2 regions of the Rhizobium acaciae genome follow, and region 1 is predicted to be linked to the other one. Evidence: predicted binding sites of a transcription regulator. Region 1 holds the regulator's gene; the other holds the start of a gene.
The links. The regulator LexA, encoded in region 1, represses DNA repair genes until DNA is damaged. The targets are predictions, from matches to a motif close to TGTTCNNNNTGTGTTCNG.

Region 1 (7,754 bases):
CGCTGCTGGCGCTCTCGCTCGTGGTCTGCGGCATGGTCACGGCGCAGTTCGAGAGCCGGCGGGCTTCGACCGTGATCCTCGATTCATCAGTGACGACAACGGTGACCGGCCGTGTCGAGCGGCGCGAAGGCGATGGTCGCGGGCGGTGGCGCTACATTCTTGCGGTCACCGGCACTAAGGCACCGGAACTGAAGCGGCGGCCGGAACGCATAACCGCCATCGCCCGCGGCGCGGACGCGGCCTTCGAGATCGGCGATATCATCACCGGCAGGGCGCGCCTGACGCCGCCGGCAGGTCCGGCACTTCCCGAACTCAACGACTTTTCCTTCGGTGCCTATTTCGATGGCATCGGCGCCAACGGCTTCTTCTACGGTGCACCGACGAAGGTCGATGCGCAAGCTGGTCCCCAGGCTGCCAGATCGACGGCGGAAACGCTGCTCGAAGGGCTCTACCGGCTGCGCAGCGGTATTGGTGACCGCATAAGGTCGATCCTGCCCGGCGACACCGGCGCTTTCGCCGCTGCTCTGGTGACGGACGAGCGGCGTGCCATCTCGAATGAAACGACGGAGGCGCTGCGCCAGTCCGGCCTGGCTCATATCATTGCCATCTCCGGTCTCAACATGGCGCTGTCGGCCGGCATCTTTTTCGTCGGCTTCCGGATGCTGCTCAGCCTCTTTCCTGGCATCGCTGAGGCCTATCCGACGAAGAAGATCGCTGCCGCCGGCGCGCTCATCGCTGTCACCGCCTATTTCCTGATCTCGGGCTTTGCGGTCTCTGCAGAACGCGCTTTCATCATGATGGCCATCATGTTGATTGCCGTCTTCTTCGACCGGCCGTCGATCAGCCTGCGCAATGTCGCTCTCTCGGCGCTCGTCATCATCGTCATTTCGCCGTCCGAGGTCTTGGGTCCGAGCTTCCAGATGTCTTTTGCCGCGACATTGGCGCTGGTCTCGGGCTATCAGCTGTGGAAGGACCGGCGCGTCCGCGAAAACGCCTTCCTGAAGCTGCCGATCGTCAGGCCCTTGGTTACGGTTGCGGGCTTCTTCGGCGGCGTCTTCCTGACCTCGCTGATCGGCGGTTTTTCCACCGCGCTGTTTTCGATCGAGCATTTTCATCGCCTGACCGCCTACGGCCTGCCGGCGAACCTCGCGACGATGCCGATCATCTCCTTCATCGTCATGCCGGCCGGCTTGCTGGCGATGCTGCTCATGCCTTTCGGTCTGGATGTTTGGGCCTGGAAGGTCGTCGGATTCGGCCTCGATCTGGTGATCGCGGTCGCAAAGACGGTGTCCGGCTGGGATGGCAATATCGACGTCGGCCGCTTGCCCGCCTGGTATTTCGCGGTCGCCGTCGCAGGCTTTCTGCTGCTGACGCTGCTCCGCACCCGGCTGCGCCATGTCGGCACATCGATCATCGCGGTCGCAACGCTCATCCTGTTGCTTCTGCCGGTTCCCCGTCCGCCAGATTTGGTGATTTCGGAGGATGGTAGTCTCGTCGCGGTCGTCGAGGCGGCGGCAATGGCTTCCAACCGTGAAAGACCGCCGGATTTCATCTTCGACCAGTGGCAGAGAGCCCTGGTCCTGCCGAGGCACGATCCGCCGAAGATGCTGGATGGTCCTGCTATCCCGCCTGAGGGAGAAGACCGCCGCGTCAGGCTTTCCCGCGATCAGCAGAACGAAGCAAGGACCGCGATGCGAGCGGCCACAGCGGGCGGTGACGCAAACCGCTTTTCCTGCGTCAAGAAGGCCTGGTGCACATCAAGGCTTGGCAATGGTCAGGTGGTAACCGTCATCGACAATGCCGCCTATCTCGGCCCGGCATGTGACGCGGCCGATATCGTCGTGACGTCGGTCCGCCTTCGCTTCAACAATTGCCGCTCGGGTGCGACGCTCTTCACTGGTGAGACGCTGCGCAGGACCGGTTCCATCGAGTTGCGCTTCACGGGCACCGGCCTGGAGGTCGCAACCGCATTCGATGCATTGTCGCGGCCATGGATGCGCCATCGCGCCTATGACTGGCGCAGCAATAGTTTTACCGAATCGGGCCTGGCCAATGTCAGTGATAGCGGCGAATGAGACCGACGAGTTTGCCCTGAACCTTGACACGGTCCGGACCGAAAATCCGGGTCTCGTAAGCCGGGTTGGCCGCTTCCAGCGCGATCGAGGCGCCCTTGCGGCGGAAGCGCTTGAGTGTCGCTTCTTCGTCGTCGACGAGAGCAACGACGATGTCGCCAGGACTTGCGGTGCTGCCGTTGCGGATGATCACGGTGTCGCCGTCGAAGATGCCGGCGTCGATCATCGAATCGCCCTTGACCTCCAGCGCATAATGTTCACCGGAGCCGAGCATGTCCGCCGGAACGACGATGTCGTGGGTATTGTTCTGGATCGCCGAGATCGGCACACCGGCAGCGATTCGGCCCATGACCGGCACGGAGACCGAGTTGCCGTTGTCGGCGACGGGTTTTGCGGGAGCAGGAGTGGCGACCGGCTGCGGTTTGCCGAGGCTGCCCTCGATGACGCTCGGCGAAAAGCCGCGCCGCGGCTGGATGCTGGGGCTGTAGGCCTCCGGAAGCTTGATGACCTCGAGCGCGCGGGCGCGGTTCGGTAGGCGGCGAATGAAGCCTCGCTCCTCGAGCGCTGTAATCAAGCGATGAATTCCGGACTTGGAGGCGAGGTCCAGAGCATCCTTCATTTCGTCGAAAGATGGCGGAACGCCGGATTCCTTCATGCGCTCGTGAATGAAAAGGAGAAGCTCCTGTTGTTTGCGCGTGAGCATCGACGTTGTGACCTCGTGATTGAAACAAATCCAGAACAGACACTATATGTTCCATATGTGTTCCGCAAGTAGCTAAATTTCCGTAAAACTTGGCGCCAACTCGTTGAGATTTTTATTTTCATTCGCCGGATTGGCACAGAAGTCTTGCATTGAGGGTAGCGCTGTCGCACATCTCTTGCCGTTTCCAGGAGGGATATCATGGACGAGCACTCCGCCAAACCGCACCCGCTGGATCATGTCGTGCTGCCGGTCGTCCATATCGATCTGGCGCGCGAGAGGCTTGGCAAGCTCGGCTTCACCGTTGCCGCCGATGCGCGCCATCCCTTCGGAACGGAGAATGCCTGCGTCTTCTTTGCCGACAAGACCTATTTGGAGCCGCTCGGGATTGCGAGCGTCGAGGAGAGCGAAGCATCGGCGCGCCAAGGCAATGTCTTCACCGCCCGCAACCAGGCCTTCCGTTTCCGCTGTGGCGAGGAGGGGCTTTCGGGGCTGGCTTTCGGCAGCAAGGATGCCGGCATCGATCATCAGAATTTCGTTGGCAACGGATCGAGCGCCGGCGAGATGCTGCAATTCACCCGACCGATGACGATGCCGGACGGTTCCGAGGCGATTGCCGGCTTCAAGCTGGCCTTTGCCGGGGACCTGTGCGCGCCTGATCTCCTGCTTTTCACCGTCGAGCGCGTCAATCCGCTGCCGGCCGACCGCGCCGCGCTGGAGACGCACGCCAATGGTGTCACCGGCATAGTCGAGATCGCGCTTTGCACCCCGGAACCGGCAGCCTTCGCCGCCTTCGTCAGCCTTGCCGTGGCGCAATCGGCAGTCGAGAAAACCGGTTTCGGCGTCTCTATCGCGGCGTCGAATGCAAAAATCAGCCTGATGACGCCGGAAGGGCTGGAGGCCTATTTCGATATCGCCGGCTCATCCGCAGATCGCGGCCTGCGCGGCCGGGCAATCCTCTTCGCTGTCGCCGATCTTGCCGTGACAGAAGCGTATTTGGCTGCTAACGGGGTGACATACACGCGCAAGAACAATCGCATTCTGGTGAAGCCCGCGCCCGGGCAGGGCACGCTCTTCGCCTTCGAGGAAACACGATGAGCACTGATACGAATTCCGAAGTCAGGATCGGCGAAGGCCAAGGCCAGGTCACTTTTTCCAATACCGGCCGCCTGTCGCTGATTGCCGGTCCCTGCCAGATGGAGAGCCGCGACCACGCCTTCATGGTTGCCGGCACGCTGAAAGAGCTTTGCGGAAAGCTCGGCATCGGCCTCGTCTACAAGAGCTCCTTCGACAAGGCGAACCGCACCTCGCTGTCGGCCGAACGCGGTATCGGGATCGAAAAGGGCATGGAGGTCTTTGCCGACCTCAAGAAGGAATTCGGCTTTCCCGTCCTGACCGACGTTCATACCGCCGAGCAATGCGGGGAGGTGGCAAGGGTCGTCGATGTCTTGCAGATCCCGGCCTTCCTCTGCCGCCAGACCGACCTTCTCATCGCCGCCGCCAAGACCGGCCGCGTCGTCAATGTCAAGAAGGGCCAGTTCCTCGCCCCTTGGGATATGAAGAACGTTCTGAAGAAGCTCAATGCCAGCGGCAATCCGAACGTGCTGCTGTGCGAGCGCGGCGCCTCATTCGGCTACAATACGCTGGTCTCCGACATGCGTTCTCTGCCGATCATGGCGGCGATGGGCGCGCCCGTTATCTTCGATGCAACCCATTCCGTGGCGCAGCCGGGCGGGCAGGGCGAATCCTCCGGTGGTCAGCGGGAATTCGTGGAAACGCTGGCGCGCGCAGCGGTCGCTACCGGTATTGCCGGCGTCTTCGTCGAAACCCACCAGGACCCCGACAATGCCCCTTCGGACGGCCCGAACATGGTCTATCTCAAGGATATGCCGCGGCTTCTCGAAAAGCTGCTCGCCTTCGATGCGGTCGCCAAGGCTTGACGTTCAACAGTCTGACATGATCGTGCTATAGGCCACATCCGAACGCTGGTCCGAAGGCTATTGCAGCATTGTAATTTGCACGCCTTCGACTAAGACAGGTTTCTAACCATTTATCACCCACCGAGCAGGAAGAACCCATGACTGCAATCACCGATATCATCGCCCGCGAGATTCTCGATAGCCGTGGCAACCCCACCGTCGAAGTCGATGTCTATCTCGAAGATGGCAGCATGGGCCGCGCGGCCGTTCCCTCCGGCGCCTCGACGGGCGCGCATGAGGCGGTCGAACTGCGTGACGGCGGCAAGCGTTATCTGGGCAAGGGCGTCGAAAAGGCGGTCGAAGCCGCCAACACCGAGATCTTCGACGCGATCGGCGGCATCGACGCCGAAAACCAGATCCAGATCGACAACATCATGATCGAGCTTGACGGCACGCCGAACAAGTCTCGTCTCGGCGCCAACGCCATCCTCGGCGTATCGCTCGCCGTTGCCAAGGCTGCCGCTCAGGCGTCCGGCCTGCCGCTCTATCGTTATGTCGGCGGCGCTTCCGCCAGCCTGCTGCCGGTGCCGATGATGAACATTATCAACGGCGGCGCCCATGCCGACAACCCGATCGATTTCCAGGAGTTCATGATCCTGCCGGTCGGCGCCGATTCGATCGCCGAAGCCGTGCGCATGGGTTCGGAAGTCTTCCACACGCTGCGCAAGGAGCTTGCCGCACAGGGCCACAACACCAATGTCGGCGACGAAGGCGGTTTTGCACCGGGCCTGAAGAGCGCGCCTGAGGCCCTCGACTTCATCATGAAGTCGATCGAGAAAGCCGGCTACAAGCCGGGCGACGACATGTGCCTCGGCCTCGACTGCGCCTCGACGGAATTCTTCAAGGACGGCAAATACGTTCTCGAAGGTGAAGGCCGCACGCTGGAATCGGGCGCCATGGCAGAATATCTGGCCGAGCTCGCCGCCAACTATCCGATCATCTCGATCGAGGACGGAATGGCCGAAGACGACTGGGATGGCTGGAAGACGCTGACCGACCTGGCCGGCAAGAAGACCCAGCTCGTCGGCGACGATCTCTTCGTCACCAACTCCGCCCGTCTTCGCGACGGCATCCGCATGGGCGTCGCCAACTCGATCCTCGTCAAGGTCAACCAGATCGGCACGCTGACGGAAACACTCGATGCCGTCAACACGGCACACAAGGCTGCCTATACCGCCGTCATGTCCCACCGCTCCGGCGAGACCGAAGATTCGACCATCGCCGATCTCGCGGTCGCCACCAACTGCGGTCAGATCAAGACCGGCTCGCTGTCGCGTTCCGACCGTCTTGCCAAATACAACCAGCTGATCCGCATCGAAGAAGGCCTCGGCCCCCAGGCCCAGTATGCCGGCCGCTCGATCATTCGCAGCTGATCGGACCTGATTTCCAATAGCTTGGCCCGCGCCTTCCCGGCGCGGGTTTTTTGTTGCCCGTTTTTTAGAGTCAACGAACGGTTAATCTCTGCGCGCTAGATTGAACGAATTGGTAATGCGTTCAAGAGCATGCGTGTATGTGGACAAAGCATCATAAGAAGAGAAAGATCGGTCGCTTCGTCATTCCGGCCATGACGGTCGCCTTCCTCTCCTATTTCGGTTATCATTGCATCCATGGCGATTACGGCCTGCGCGCGACGGAGACGTTCGAGCGTCAGCGTGTTGCCCGTGAAAAAGAGCTTGCGGTCTTGAAGGCGAAGCGCGAACATCTGGAAAATCAGGTCGCGCTCTTGAGTGACGGCTCGCTCGACAAGGATATGTTGGACGAAAAAGCGCGTTATCAGCTCAACATGTCGCGCGCCGACGAGATCGTCGTATTCAATCATTATTCCAATTAACCGAAAGCAGGTTAATTGGAATTTTTGCTGATTTTCCAATAATTTAGCGCCGAATACGAGCCATGCAATTATGGCATTGCTGTGGTCATATTTCTTCCCTATGGTACGCGCCACCAAGAAACGACAAACCCATAGGGAGGGTTGAATGGCGCCGCGAAAGACCGCGACCGTTTCCAGCCGCAAAACTGCAGCAAAACCGGCAGCCAAAGCATCGAATGGAGGCCCGGTAGCCGACTTCGATCGCGATGAAGAGCTCAAGGCTTATCGCGAGATGCTGTTGATCCGCCGCTTCGAGGAGAAGGCCGGCCAGCTTTACGGCATGGGCTTCATCGGCGGATTTTGTCACCTCTACATCGGTCAGGAAGCTGTCGTCGTCGGCATGCAGATGGCGCAGAAGGATGGCGACCAGGTCATCACCGCCTATCGCGACCACGGCCATATGCTGGCAACCGGCATGGAGGCCCGCGGCGTCATGGCGGAACTGACCGGGCGTCGCAGCGGCTATTCCCACGGCAAGGGCGGCTCGATGCACATGTTCTCGAAAGAGAAGCATTTTTACGGCGGTCACGGTATCGTCGGCGCCCAGGTCTCGCTCGGAACAGGTCTTGCCTTTGCAAACCGCTACCGCGGCAATGACAATGTCTCCATCGCCTATTTCGGCGACGGCGCTGCCAACCAGGGGCAGGTCTACGAGAGCTTCAACATGGCTGCTCTCTGGAAGCTGCCGATCGTCTATATCGTCGAGAACAACCGTTACGCCATGGGCACCTCGACTGCCCGCGCCACCGCGCAGTCGAACTATTCGCTTCGCGGATCCGGCTTCGGCATCCCCGGCATTCAGGTCGATGGCATGGACGTCCGCGCCGTCAAGGCGGCGGCCGACGAGGCGCTCGAACATTGCCGTTCCGGCAAGGGCCCGATCATTCTCGAAATGCTGACCTATCGTTATCGCGGTCACTCCATGTCCGACCCGGCGAAGTATCGCTCCAAGGACGAAGTGCAGAAGATGCGCTCCGAACATGACCCGATCGAACAGGTGAAGGCACGCCTCGTCGAAAAGGGCTGGGCTTCCGAAGACGACCTGAAGGCGATCGACAAGGATGTTCGCGACATCGTCGCCGACAGCGCCGACTTCGCCCAGGCCGATCCGGAGCCGGATGCATCCGAGCTCT
Region 2 (7,754 bases), on a different contig from region 1:
CAAGCTTCAAGGGTTCGCTCATCTTCGATCCAATCAAGATATAAAGATATCTTTATGTGATTTGAAAAGCGGTGGCAAGCGACAATTCGCACTCTCCGCGAAATTGGCTGCTCAGATTGCGACAGAGGCAGACATGAAAAAGCCCCGGTCAAACCGGGGCTCACGCAAGCGAAAACAGGTGGAATAAATCAGCGCGTCAGGCGCTTGTGGGCCTGGCTGCCCGGGTTAAGGGCATCGGGGCCGAGGCGGCGCACCTTGTCCTGTTCATAATCCTCGAAGTTGCCTTCGAACCATTCGACATGGCCGTCGCCTTCGAAAGCGAGGATATGCGTCGCCAGACGGTCGAGGAACATGCGATCGTGGCTGATGATGATGGCGCAGCCAGCAAAGTTCTCCAGCGCATTTTCCAAGGCACCCAGCGTTTCCGTATCGAGGTCGTTGGTCGGTTCGTCGAGCAGCAGAACGTTGCCGCCGGCCTTCAGCATCTTGGCAAGGTGAACACGGTTGCGCTGACCACCCGAGAGATTGCCGACCTTCTGCTGCTGATCGCCGCCCTTGAAGTTGAAGGCGCCGCAATAGGCACGGGAGTTCATGTCGAACTTGCCGAGCTTGATGATTTCGGCGCCGCCGGAGATTTCCTCCCAGACCGTCTTGTCGGCCGCAAGGGTGTCACGGCTCTGGTCGACATAACCGAGATGCACGGTCTCGCCGATGCGGATCGAACCGCCATCCGGCGTTTCCTGGCCGGTGATCATCCTGAATAGCGTCGTCTTACCGGCGCCGTTCGGGCCGATGATGCCGACGATGCCGCCTGGCGGCAGCTTGATCGACAGATCGTTGATCAGCGTGCGGCCCTCGAAGCCCTTGGTGATGCCGTCCATCTCGATGACCACCTGGCCGAGGCGCTCGCTGACCGGGATGATGATCTGCGCGTCGCCGGGACGCTGCTTCTCGGCGGCATCCACCAACTGCTCGTAGGACTTGATACGCGCCTTGGATTTGGCCTGACGGGCCTTCGGGCTGGACGCGATCCATTCCTGTTCGCGGCTGATCGCCTTCTGGCGCGATGCGTCTTCGCGGCTTTCCTGCAGCATGCGCTTGGCTTTCGCCTGCAGGTATGCAGAGTAGTTGCCTTCGTAGGGGATGCCACGGCCGCGGTCGAGTTCGAGGATCCATCCGGTGACGTTGTCCAGGAAGTAGCGATCGTGGGTAATCATCATCACGGCGCCCGGATAGTCGCGCAGATGTTTTTCGAGCCAGGCGATGGTTTCGGCGTCCAGGTGGTTGGTCGGTTCGTCGAGCAGCAGCAGATCCGGCTGCGAAAGCAGCAGGCGGCAGAGCGCGACACGGCGACGCTCACCACCGGAAAGGCTGGTGACTTCGGCGTCGCGCGGCGGGCAGCGCAGGGCTTCCATCGCCATCTCGACCTGGCTTTCCAGATCCCAGAGGTTCTGGCTGTCGATGACGTCCTGAAGCTTGGCGCCCTCTTCCGCCGTCTCGTCGGAATAGTTCATCATCAATTCATTATAGCGATCCAGGACAGCCGTCTTCGAGGCAACGCCTTCCATGACATTCTCGAACACCGTCTTGTTGGGATCGAGATGCGGCTCCTGCTCCAGATAGCCGACCGTCGCACCTTCGGCGAGCCAGGCTTCGCCGGTGTACTCCTTGTCCTGACCTGCGATGATGCGCAGCACGGTGGATTTACCCGCGCCGTTCGGACCAAGGATACCGATCTTGGCATCCGGGTAGAACGAAAGGTGGATATTCTCCAGGATCTTCTTGTTGCCATAGGCCTTGTTGAGGCCGGACATATGATAGATGAACTGACGTGCCATGCTGCGCTGCTCCGGGCGGGAAACTTCGATTGTGCCGCTATGTAGGCGAAACAGCGCCTGCGGGCAACGCCAAACCCGGTTTACTCAGGATTTCCGCTCAAAAGCCCGCAGCGTCGACGACGCCCTCGTCACAGCCGAACGACGTTTTTCCAGCGCCCTGGATCAGGTCGGCGAGGCCGGTAGTTTTCGCCGATGCCGCCCCGGCGGCTTCCGAAAGCCCGATCGTCAGCTCGCTGATCATCCTGACATTGCCGGCCCGCCGGCAACTCATCTTGACGCGGTCGCCGGCACCCGGCCCGAAGCTCTTGTCGAAAGCCGCTTTGATCGCGTCGGCCTTGACCGGCTTGCCGATATTGGCAGCGAAAAGATCGCGCACCGCCGACGCGTTGAGCGCGCTTACGAGATGCACGCCGACGCCGAAATAGTCGTCGGCGCTCATCTTCGTGCAGGTGCCATGCTTCACCCATTCATGCCGTTCCAGACCGGATTGCGTGCCGGGCATCGCCTTTGCGAGCGCCGTCTTCGTCTCGGCCGCAAGCGTGACCTCCGGCAGTTTGTTCCAGTCGCCATCCTTGTCGGCAGCCTTCTGCTCGGCGCTCACGCCGCAATAATCCTGCCGCATCGGCCAAAGTCCGTGCAACGAAAAGTTCGTCGCGTCGGGGCGCTCGCCGGTCTGGCTCGCACACTCGGCTTTCTTCTGATTCGACTGGCAAAAGGCCGGCTGCCAGCTCGCCGCCAGAATGAAACGGGTGCGCCCGCCAGCCTCCTGCGCCACGGCGGCGCCGGCAACAATCATCGACACGGCGAACGACAAGGTACGCAACTGCATGCTGCTCATTTCAACCCCCAAAAAAAGAACAATACAGGAACAAATAAGCATCAAAATCAAAAGGCCGCAACCCTGAATCGCAACAAGGCCGCAAATTGTTTTCAGATAATCAAATGCCCATGTTGCAATTACCCGGCGATCTGGTCTGTTGCCGCCGGGAGGACGCACATGTTTTCTGAAACGCAAAGGCTCGCCGTGCCAGGGGCGTCGCTGGCCTATCACCATGCCGAGGCCATCACCCCTCCACGCGGCATCCTGTTGATATCGCATGGCTTGGCCGAACATTCGAAACGATACCGCGTCTTTGCCGAGGCGATGGCCGCGCGCGGTTATCATGTCTATGCCCATGATCATCGAGGCCACGGGGAGACGACGGCACCCGATGCGCCGATCGGCCGCTTTGCCCGGCGCAGCGGCGTCGAAAGGGTGATCGGCGACGTCATCGCCATGCGTGGCCATGCGGCCTCCCGCCATCCCGGCCTGCCGGTGATCCTTTTCGGCCATTCGATGGGCGGCCTCATCGCCCTCAATGCAGCCGTCACGGCTCCGGCCGACTTCGATGCCGTCGCCGTCTGGAATTCGAATTTCGCCGTCGGCCTTGCCGGCCGAGCCGCCCAGGCGATCCTGCTTGCCGAGCGCATGCTGAAGGGCTCCGACGTGCCGAGCGGCTTGCTGCCGAAGCTCACCTTCAGCACCTGGGGCAAATCCATTCCCGGCCGCCGCACCGAGTTCGACTGGCTGTCGCGCAGACCTGATGAAGTCGACAAATATGTCGCCGATCCGCTCTGCGGCTTTGACGCCTCGGTCTCTCTCTGGCTCGATCTCTTCGAACTGACCTTCCGCGCGCCGCAGAAAATCCACCTCGACCGGCTGCCGCGGGACATGCCGATCCATCTCGTCGGCGGCGGAGAAGACCCGGCGACGGAACGTGGAAAAGCCGTGCTCTGGCTGTCAAACCATTTGAAAGGCCAAGGTTTCTCCCGTATCAGCACTCAGATATATCAGGACATGCGGCACGAGACGCTGAATGAGATCGGCGCGGATGCGGCGATCGCGACCTTCGCGGACTGGTGCGACGGGCAGTCGCGAGATCCTGAGCGATCAATATCCTGAGTGACCAATATCCTGAGTACAGAGATTTCATCATGAACAGCACTTCCGCCCGCTCCGTTTCGTCCGCCTCCGACGTGACGATGGCGCTTGTGCTGATGTTTGTCTCGGTGATGTTCTCGCCGCTCATCGATATTTTCGCCAAGCTTGCCATCATCACAGTCCCGTCCGCGGAGATCACCGCCGGCCGCTTCGCCGTACAGGCGCTCTGCATGTTGCCGATTGTGATATGGCGGCGCAGCTTTGCCGATTTTTCCTGGCGCCAGAACCTGTTCCATGCCATCCGCGGCGCGATCATCACGATCTCGATGATCTCCTTCGTCACCACGCTGAAATACATGGCGGTCGCCGACGCGATTGCGATCTTCTTCGTCGAGCCGATCATGCTGACGATCCTCGGCGGTATCTTCCTGAAGGAGACGATCGGCTGGCGGCGCTATAGCGCCTGCGGCGTCGGCTTCTTCGGGGCGTTGCTGATCATTCAGCCGAGTTTCGAAGAAGTCGGCTACGTCGCGCTTCTGCCTGTCGTCAGCGCGCTCTGCATAGCCATCTTCGTGCTGATGACCCGCGTCCTCTCCCATAGGGAAGACCCTTGGGCGATGCAGTTCCAGATGAGCATCTGGGGCCTGCTCTTCTGCACCATCCTGCTTTTCCTGGGCCAGGGAACCGGCTCCGATCTCTTCGATCCGGTCATGCCGGATGGCCGCGCCTGGTTCTATGTCGCTGGCGTCGGCGCCATGGCCGCGATATCGGGCATCCTCGGCGTCTATGCCTATCGCGCAGCACCAGCCTCGACGCTCGCACCGCTGCAATATTTCGAGATCGTCTCGGCGACGATCTTCGCCTGGCTGGTCTTTGGCGACTTCCCGGATGCGGTCAAATGGCTCGGCATCATGATTATCATGGCGTCGGGCTTCTACATTGTCTGGCGCGAGCGCCGCTTTGCATCGAAACCGGTATCCGATACATCAGAGGCGACGCTGGCGCCCTAAATCTAAGAACGAGAGCCGGGAGGAACATGACGGAGACCGTGACGAAAAAACCGCCGCTTGCCGGCATCCGGGTGATCGAGCTTGCCCGTGTGCTCGCCGGCCCTTGGGCGGGACAGATGCTCGCCGATCTCGGCGCCGACGTCATCAAGGTCGAAAATCCCGACGGCGGCGACGATACGCGCCAGTGGGGGCCACCCTTCGTCGAGGGCGCCGACGGCGAGAATCTCTCGGCCGCCTATTACCACGCCGCCAATCGCGGCAAGCGCTCCGTCACGGCCGACCTGAAGAGCGCCGAAGGTCAGGATCTCGTCCGTAGCCTCGTCTCCACCGCCGATGTGGTCATCGAGAATTTCAAGCTCGGCGGCCTCGTCAAATACGGGCTCGATTATGACAGCCTGCGCAAGGTGAACCCGAAGCTCGTCTATTGCTCGATCACCGGCTTCGGCCAGAACGGCCCTTATGCCAGCCTCGCCGGCTACGATTACATCGTCCAGGGCATGTCCGGCTTCATGTCGATTACCGGGGAGCCGGGCGGCCAGCCGATGAAGGCAGGCGTCGCCATCGCCGATATCTTCACCGGCATTTATGCCGTCTCGGCGATCGAAGCCGCTCTGATCCATGCCCTGAAGACCGGTGAAGGCCAGTTGGTCGACATGGCCCTGCTCGATGTGCAATCGGCCGTGCTCGCCAATCAGAACATGAATTACCTGGTCTCCGGCGAGGCGCCGACCCGCCTCGGCAATGCCCATCCCAATATTTCGCCCTATGAGGTCGTGCCGACGGCGGATGGTTACCTCATTCTCGCGGTCGGAAACGACGGCCAGTTCCGCCGCCTCTGCGCCATCCTCGGCCTGGAGACCATCGCCAGCGACGAGCGTTTCGCCACCAACAAGGCCCGCGTCGGTAATCGCGGCGAAGTGCGCCGCCTCGTCTCCACCGAAACGCTGAAATGGCAGAAGGCGGATCTGCTGAAGGCCTGTGAAGAGAACGCGGTTCCATCAGGCGCAATCAACACGATCGAGGAAATGTTCGCCCATCCGCAGGTGCAGGCCCGCGGCCTGCGCATCGACCTTGCGGATGCCGCCGGAACGGTGATCCCCGGTGTCAGGACGCCTGTGGTGCTGTCGGAGACGCCGCTGCGTTATATCAGGCCGAGCCCGCGTCTCGGCGAACACCAGGCAGAAATTCTGGCGGAACTCGCCGAGCGCGAGAGGAAGGCATCGTCATGAAGAAGGCATCGTCATGAAAAAAACCGGCGGAGAACTGATCGTTGAGGCGCTGAAGGCGAACGGCGTCAAGCGCCTCTCATGCGTGCCCGGCGAGAGCTTCCTCGCCGTGCTCGACGCGTTGCGCGACAGCGATATCGACGTCCTCGTCTGCCGCCAGGAGGGCGGAGCTGCGATGATGGCGGATTGCTGGGGCCGGCTGACCGGCGAACCCGGCATCTGCATGGTGACCCGTGGCCCCGGCGCCACCAACGCCTCCGCCGGCCTGCATATCGCCAAGCAGGACTCGATCCCGATGATCCTGTTCATCGGCCAGGTGCAGCGCGAAGCGCGTGAGCGCGAGGCCTTCCAAGAGGTCGAGTTCCGCCGCGCCTTCACCGAATTCGCCAAATGGGTGGGCGAGATCGACGATGCGGCCCGCATTCCAGAGTTCGTCACCCGCGCCTTTGCGGTCGCAACCTCCGGCCGGCCCGGCCCGGTCGTGCTGACGCTGCCGGAGGACATGCTGCGCGACGAGGTCGAGGCACCCCGCGCCAGACACTATGCCAGTGTCGAGGCCCATCCCGGCCGCCGGCAGATCGACGATTTTTATCTCCGCCTGCTGAAAGCCGAGCGGCCGATGGTAATCCTTGGCGGCACGCGCTGGGATGCTGATGCCGTCGCCGATATTCAGAGCTTCGCCGAGCGTTTCCAGTTGCCCGTCGGCTGCTCCTTCCGCCGGCAGATGCTGTTCGATCATCTCCATCCCTGCTATGCTGGCGATGTCGGTATCGGCATCAATCCGGTGCTGGCAAAAGAGATCAAGGAGAGCGACCTGCTGATCCTGCTCGGCAGCCGCATGTCGGAAATGCCGTCCTCGTCCTATACGCTGATCGATATCCCCTACCCCCAGCAATCGCTGGTGCATATCTATCCCGACGCTTCCGAGCTCGGCCGCATCTACCGTCCGGATCTTGCCATCTGCGCAGCACCTGCCGATTTCGTGGCCGCCCTCGCCGATCTGGAAGCGCCGGCCGAACCGCTCTGGGCCGAGCGCACCGCGCGCCTGCACCAGGCCTATCTCGCCTGGTCGAAGCCGCCCTTGAGCGGACCGGGCGCCGTCCATATGGGGCCGATCATGGAATGGCTGGAGGCCAATACCGGGCAGGACGCGATCTTCACCAATGGTGCGGGCAACTACGCCACCTGGGTGCACCGCTTCCATCGTTTTCGCCGCTTCAACACCCAAGCCGCCCCCACCTCCGGCTCGATGGGTTACGGCCTGCCGGCCGCCGTCGCCGCCAAGCGGCTTTTTCCCGAGCGCGAGGTCATCTGCTTTGCCGGCGACGGCTGCTTCCTGATGCACGGCCAGGAATTCGCCACCGCCATCCGCTACGGCCTGCCGATCATCGCAATCGTCGTCAACAATGGCATCTACGGCACGATCCGCATGCATCAGGAGCGCGAGTATCCTGGCCGTGTCAGCAGCACGGATCTGACCAATCCCGACTTCGCGGCCCTTGCCCGCGCCTTTGGCGGCCACGGCGAGACGGTGGAAACCACGGCGGAATTCGCCCCGGCCTTCGAGCGGGCACGCACCAGCGGCAAGCCCGCAATCATCGAAATCAAACTCGATCCAGAGGCGATTACGCCGACGCGCACGCTCTCGGAAATCGCGCAAACAAAAAGCCGGTGAGTTTCCCCACCGGCTTTGACGAATAGCGCTGCCTCAACGTTAGTCGAGTGCGGCCGTGATGATGAACTCGACCTTGTATTTCGG

Region 2: OLZ32_RS17150 (ribonuclease T2 family protein) is a predicted target of LexA. The motif match lies at 2,692-2,709, and genes of this name have one in related genera.

What each region holds. Positions count from the first base shown of each region.
Region 1 covers NZ_JAPCZO010000007.1:223,843-231,596, forward strand. The annotation lists gene OLZ32_RS13765 (ComEC/Rec2 family competence protein) at 1-2,075, shown strand, start outside; gene lexA (transcriptional repressor LexA) at 2,056-2,775, opposite strand; gene OLZ32_RS13775 (VOC family protein) at 2,974-3,870, shown strand; gene kdsA (3-deoxy-8-phosphooctulonate synthase) at 3,867-4,712, shown strand; gene eno (phosphopyruvate hydratase) at 4,850-6,124, shown strand; gene OLZ32_RS13790 (FtsB family cell division protein) at 6,262-6,582, shown strand; gene pdhA (pyruvate dehydrogenase (acetyl-transferring) E1 component subunit alpha) at 6,728-7,754, shown strand, end outside.
Region 2 covers NZ_JAPCZO010000010.1:77,805-85,558, forward strand. The annotation lists gene OLZ32_RS17140 (ArsR/SmtB family transcription factor) at 1-22, opposite strand, end outside; gene ettA (energy-dependent translational throttle protein EttA) at 189-1,838, opposite strand; gene OLZ32_RS17150 (ribonuclease T2 family protein) at 1,936-2,676, opposite strand; gene OLZ32_RS17155 (alpha/beta fold hydrolase) at 2,836-3,780, shown strand; gene OLZ32_RS17160 (DMT family transporter) at 3,813-4,769, shown strand; gene OLZ32_RS17165 (CaiB/BaiF CoA transferase family protein) at 4,796-5,998, shown strand; gene OLZ32_RS17170 (thiamine pyrophosphate-binding protein) at 6,012-7,670, shown strand; gene OLZ32_RS17175 (RidA family protein) at 7,710-7,754, opposite strand, start outside.